2 regions of the Blautia sp. Marseille-P2398 genome follow, and region 1 is predicted to be linked to the other one. Evidence: predicted binding sites of a transcription regulator. Region 1 holds the regulator's gene; the other holds the start of a gene.
What was found. Region 1 encodes HrcA, which represses chaperone genes, less so after heat shock. Its sites were predicted from a motif close to TGTTAGCACTCNNNNNNNNNGAGTGCTAACA; they were not measured.
Positions count from the first base shown of each region.

Region 1 (3,434 bases):
CTGATTACCACCCTCACCAAAAGAATGGCAGAAGACCTGACAGAATATATGAAAGAAGTAGGAATCAGAGTCCGTTACCTCCATTCCGATATTGATACCTTAGAGCGTGCCCGCATCATCCGGGATATGCGTCTGGATGTCTTTGATGTTCTGGTAGGAATCAACCTCCTTCGAGAAGGCCTGGACATCCCGGAAATCACCCTGGTAGCAATCCTAGATGCAGACAAAGAAGGTTTCCTCCGTTCCGAAACCTCCCTCATCCAGACCATCGGACGAGCTGCCCGAAACAGCGAAGGTCACGTGATCATGTACGCAGACAACATGACCGATTCCATGCACAAAGCCATCACCGAAACCAACCGCCGCCGAACCATCCAGGAAGCCTACAACAAAGAACACGGAATCACTCCGACTACTATCAAAAAAGCAGTCCGCGACCTCATCGCCGTATCCAAAGCAGTAGCCGAAACCGAAGTCCGACTCCAGAAAGACCCAGAGTCCATGACCCGTAAAGAACTCACCAAACTCATCGCCCAGGTAGAAAAACAAATGCGCGCCGCAGCCGCAGACCTCAACTTTGAACAGGCCGCCGAACTACGTGATAAAATGATCGACCTGAAAAAGAACCTTGACGCTCTTGATAAATAGAACAAATGACCTGAAACAAGAAAATACTAATTGCGGTCAAGCCTGCGAGAAGAAAAGAATGACCTAAAACAGGAAAATAATAATTGCGGTCAAGCCTACGAGAAGAAAAGAATGACCTGAAACAGAAAAAGAACAATTACAGTCAAATCTGTGAGAGAAAAAGAATGATCTGAAACAGGAAAATAATAATTGCGGTCAAGCCTGCGAGAAGAAAAGAATGACCTGAAACAAGAAAATGATAATTACGGTCAAGGCTATAAGAAGAAAAGAATGACCTGAAACAAGAAAATAACAATTGCAGTCAAGCCTATGAGAAGAAAAGAATGACCTGAAATAGGAAAAGAAAAATTACAGTCAAGGCCAGGGCAGGAAAAGAATGACCTGAAACAGGAAAAATATTTTTATGGTCAATTCCAGAACAGGTTACAAGTAATATGAGATAAAAAATGATGTTACAGTCAATTTCTCACAGCATTCTTTTCATCAAATCAAATAAATAATATTGTTATGAAATAACAAAAAATTCACAAAATAATATTGACAAACCAAATCAAGAGTGCTATCTTATGAGCATAAGGTGTTAGCACTCCTAAAACATGAGTGCTAACAAACCAAAAACAAAGGCAGTAAAGGAGTGGAACTTCATGGATCAGGAATTAGATGATCGTAAAAAGAAAATACTAAAAGCCATCATCAAAACCTACATGGAAACAGGCGAACCGGTGGGTTCCCGGACCATTTCCAAGTTTGCAGATTTAAATGTAAGCTCTGCCACCATCCGGAATGAGATGTCAGACCTGACAGATATGGGATATATCGTACAGCCCCACACCTCAGCCGGAAGAATTCCTTCTGATAAAGGTTATCGCCTCTACGTAGACGAGCTGATGAGAGAAAAGGAATCAGAGGTTCAGGAAATCAAAGATCTCATGATCGAGAAAACCGATAAAATGGACAAAATGCTGAAGCAGGTAGCAAAGGTACTGGCCTCCAATACCAACTATGCAACAATGATCTCTGTTCCACAGTACAGCGGAAGCAAGATTAAATTCATCCAGCTTTCCCGTGTGACACCCCTTCAGCTTGTGGCAGTAGTAGTGAGTGATAACAATGTCATCCGAAACCAGATCATCAATCTGGATGAGGAGATGGACGATCAGACAATCCTGAAATTAAATCTTCTTCTTAACACCAACTTAAATGGGGTGCCCATTCAGGATATCAACCTGGGAATGATTGCCCGCCTGAAAGAACAGGCAGGTGTACATGGCTCTGTGGTTGGCACAGTCCTTGATGCAGTGGCAGACACCATCCAGGTAGACGAAGACGATATGCAGATATATACTTCAGGAGCAACCAACATTTTCAAGTATCCGGAGCTTGCAGACACAAGCAAAGCGAGCGAGCTGATTTCAGCATTTGAAGAGAAGCAGGATCTGGTAGACCTGGTGAAAGAGAGAATGTCTGATACAGAGAACACAGGAATTCAGGTGTACATTGGTGATGAAATGCCGGTGCAGACCATGAAAGACTGCAGTGTAGTCACAGCCACTTACGAACTTGGAAAAGGAATGCATGGTACCATCGGTATCATCGGTCCCAAGCGTATGGATTATGCAAACGTAGTTGACAGCCTGAAGGCTTTGAAAGTCCAGCTGGACGAACTGATTAAGAAAGAGAGTTAGAAAGGCGGTAATAGAGAGTGTCAGAAGAAACAAAGAACACAGCTCAGGAAGAAGAGACAACAGATACTCCGGTAACAGAAGAAACTGTTGAGAATGAACCTGAAGTTGTAGAGAACGGCGAAGCAGAAACAGAGGAAATCCCGGTAGAGGACGGAGACGAGGAAGCTTCCCAGGATGACAAGAAAGACAGCAAATCAAAAACTTCTTTCTTCGGCAAGAAGAAAAAAGAAAAAGATAAATTTGAACAGCAGATTGAAGAACTTACAGACAGGCTGAAACGAAACATGGCTGAATTCGATAACTTCCGTAAGAGAACGGAGAAAGAGAAATCCAGCATGTATATCATCGGAGCCAAGGACATAGTTGAGAAAATGCTTCCGGTTGTGGATAACTTCGAGAGAGGTCTTGCACAGGCACCTGAAGGAGATTCTTTTGCAGATGGCATGAAGATGATCTATAAACAGCTGATCACCACATTAGATGAGCTGGGCGTGAAACCGATTGAAGCAGTGGGTAAGGAATTTGATCCGAACTTCCACAATGCAGTAATGCATGTGGAGGATGAAGAAGCTGGTGAGAATATTGTGGTAGAAGAATTCCAGAAGGGTTACACCTACAAGGATTTCGTAGTCCGCCACAGTATGGTAAAAGTAGCCAACTAATTTACATGAAAATATAGAATATATCAAATCTAGTTGAAAATAAACAGGAGGAACAAGATTATGGGAAAAATCATTGGTATTGACTTAGGTACAACAAACAGCTGTGTAGCCGTAATGGAAGGCGGACAGCCAACAGTTATCGCTAATACAGAAGGCGCAAGAACAACACCATCAGTTGTCGCTTTCACAAAAACAGGAGAACGTCTTGTAGGTGAACCTGCAAAACGTCAGGCAGTAACAAACGCAGAGAGAACAATCTCTTCCATTAAAAGAGAGATGGGTACTGACTATCGTGTAACAATCGACGACAAGAAATATTCTCCACAGGAAATTTCCGCTATGATTCTTCAGAAACTGAAAAAAGATGCAGAAGGATACCTTGGTGAGAAAGTTACAGAAGCAGTTATCACAGTTCCTGCATATTTCAATGATGCTCAGC
Region 1 is NZ_CAXSTD010000018.1:46,123-49,556, forward strand. It holds gene uvrB (excinuclease ABC subunit UvrB) at 1-648, shown strand, start outside; gene hrcA (heat-inducible transcriptional repressor HrcA) at 1,293-2,333, shown strand; gene grpE (nucleotide exchange factor GrpE) at 2,351-2,995, shown strand; gene dnaK (molecular chaperone DnaK) at 3,056-3,434, shown strand, end outside.

Region 2 (3,434 bases), on a different contig from region 1:
TTTTCAGAAAAGCAAAAATAAATAAAAAAATAGTAAAATTTGTCTTGTAATTTGACTTTAAAACGTGTAAAATCAAAGTATCAGTAATGTTAATGACCGTGTGTGTCTGAATCTTCCTTGCGAGCAAAAGAAAGTGACTGCTCATTTATGAAATAATGACAGAAAGATTTCGGATATGTACAGGGTGAAAGGAGGACAATATGAGTGTTCAGCTGCTGGATAGAACAAGAAAAATTAATAAACTTCTGCATAACAGCAGTTCCAGCAAAGTGGTATTTAATGACATCTGTCAGGTTCTGATGGAGACACTGAGTTCCAACATTCTGGTTCTCAGTAAAAAAGGAAAGGTTCTGGGTGTCAGTTTATGCCCGGGAGTAGAGGAGATCACTGAATTGATCGAGGACAAGGTTGGCGGATATGTAGATTCCCTGTTAAACGAGAGATTTCTGGGTGTCCTGTCAACAAAAGAGAATGTAAATCTTCAGACACTGGGATTTGAACATGTATCAAGCAGTTATCAGGGAATCATTAATCCGATAGATATTGCAGGGGAACGACTGGGTACTGTATTTATGTATCGTTATGAGAAACCATATGATATTGAAGATATTATTGTCAGTGAATATGGAACAACCGTTGTAGGGCTTGAGATGATGAGAGCGGTTCATGAGGAGAATGCTGAGGAGGACAGAAAGCAGCAGGTAGTGAAATCTGCCTTTAATACTTTATCTTTCTCCGAACTGGAGGCAATCATCCATATTTTTGATGAACTTGACGGAGATGAGGGAATCCTGGTTGCAAGTAAGATCGCAGACCGCGTGGGAATCACCAGATCTGTTATCGTAAACGCTTTGAGGAAGTTTGAAAGTGCCGGTGTGATCGAATCCAGATCTTCCGGTATGAAAGGAACCTACATTAAAGTGCTGAATGAAGTCATCTTTGATGAACTGGAAGAGATTAAAGCTCAGAGAAATAAGAAATCCTGATATAGAAGCTTCCATAAATAATGAATGCAAGAAGGCTGTCTGCTGTATGGTGGACGGTCTTTTTATTATGTTACAGGAATTATAGCAAGCCTCTTAATTAATGTATTTGAAGACAATTCAATTGAGTGCGAAAGACAAGGAAGATATGACAAAATTATTTGTAAATTAAGAAAACAAAAGAAAAAAAGAGTATATATAAGTAAAAAGGAGAATATAGATTATTTTATAATGATAAAAGCACTTGCGAAATCGACTCATTTTCAATAATATAAGGACAGTGATTAGCACTCAAAGTAAATGAGTGCTAGCAAAAATCGGCAGAATCAGACAGAGTGCCGAAACAGTTACCGGATATTAAGAATAGCAGAGACGGTAACAGAGATTCCAGGTTGGAGAATAAAGGAGGATATAGATCATGACATTAGTACCTTTAGGTGACAGAGTTGTATTAAAACAGGTTGAAGCAGAAGAAACAACAAAATCCGGAATCGTTCTTCCGGGACAGGCACAGGAGAAACCACAGCAGGCAGAAGTTGTAGCTGTAGGACCTGGCGGAGTTGTTGACGGCAAAGAAGTAAAAATGGAAGTAGCTGTAGGTGATAAAGTTATCTACTCCAAATATTCAGGAACAGAAGTAAAGATGAATGGCACAGAATACATTATCGTAAAACAGAATGATATTCTTGCAATTGTTAAATAAGCAATATCAAAATAGAAAACATAAATGAAGATACTTATAAGATAATATTTACAGGATGTAACATGAAATACCGGCTAAGTATCAGAAAGAATTCATAGAGATCAAAATTTGAATCAGGAGGTCATATTATCATGGCAAAAGAAATTAAATTCGGCGCAGAAGCCAGAGCAGCTCTTGAAGCTGGTGTAAATAAATTAGCTGATACAGTAAGAGTAACATTAGGACCGAAAGGAAGAAACGTAGTTCTTGACAAACCATACGGTGCTCCGCTTATCACAAACGACGGTGTTACAATCGCAAAAGAAATTGAACTGGAAGACGGATTCGAAAACATGGGCGCACAGCTGATCAAAGAAGTTGCTTCCAAAACAAACGATGTAGCAGGTGATGGTACAACAACAGCTACTGTTCTTGCACAGGCTATGGTTCACGAAGGAATGAGAAACCTGGCAGCAGGCGCTAACCCGATCATCCTCAGAAAAGGAATGAAGAAAGCTACAGATGTAGCTGTAGAAGCAATCAAGAACATGAGCCAGACAATCAGCGGCAAGAAACAGATTGCAAACGTTGCATCTATTTCCGCAAGCGATGAGACTGTTGGACAATTAGTAGCAGATGCTATGGAAAAAGTTTCCAAAGACGGCGTTATCACAGTAGAAGAATCCAAGACAATGCACACAGAACTTGACCTTGTAGAAGGTATGCAGTTCGATCGTGGATATGTATCCGCATATATGTCAACAGATATGGAAAAAATGGAAGCAAATCTGGAAGATCCATATATCCTGATCACAGACAAGAAGATCAGCAACATCCAGGAAATCCTTCCATTACTGGAGCAGATCGTAAAAGTTGGTGCGAAACTTCTTATCATTGCTGAAGATGTAGAGGGAGAAGCTCTTACAACTCTGATTGTAAACAAATTAAGAGGAACCTTCCAGGTAGTAGCTGTCAAAGCTCCGGGATATGGTGACAGAAGAAAAGAAATGCTTCAGGATATCGCAATCCTTACAGGCGGCCAGGTAATCTCCGAAGAAGTTGGTCTGGAACTGAAAGACGCAACTATGGAGCAGTTAGGACGTGCAAAATCTGTTAAAGTTGCAAAAGAGAACACAGTTATCGTTGACGGTATGGGTGACAAAGATGCAATCGCAAACCGTGTTGCTCAGATCCGTGGACAGATTGAAGAAACAAAATCTGAATTTGATAAAGAAAAATTACAGGAAAGACTTGCAAAACTGGCTGGCGGCGTAGCTGTTATCCGTGTTGGTGCTTCCACTGAGACAGAAATGAAAGAAGCGAAGCTTCGTCTGGAAGATGCTCTTGCAGCTACAAGAGCAGCAGTAGAAGAAGGTATCATCGCAGGTGGTGGATCTGCTTACATCCACGCATCCAAAGAAGTTGCAAAACTTGCAGCAACTCTGGAAGGTGACGAGAAGACAGGTGCAAATATCATCCTGAAAGCTCTGGAAGCTCCTCTGTTCCGTATTTCTGCAAATGCAGGACTTGAAGGTTCCGTAATCATCAACAAAGTAAGAGAATCCGAACCAGGAATCGGTTTCGATGCTCTGAATGAAAGATATGTAGACATGGTAAGCGAAGGCATCCTTGACCCTGCAAAGGTTACAAGAAGCGCTCTTCAGAACGCTACAAGCGTTGCTTCTACATTACTTACAACAGAATCTGCTGTTGCAATTATTAAAGAAGACACACCTGCACCGGCTGCTAACCCGGGAATGGGAATGATG
Region 2 is NZ_CAXSTD010000006.1:184,807-188,240, reverse strand. It holds gene codY (GTP-sensing pleiotropic transcriptional regulator CodY) at 201-986, shown strand; gene groES (co-chaperone GroES) at 1,402-1,686, shown strand; gene groL (chaperonin GroEL) at 1,818-3,434, shown strand, end outside.
Region 2: the regulator HrcA is predicted to act here: its motif matches at 1,266-1,296, upstream of groES (co-chaperone GroES).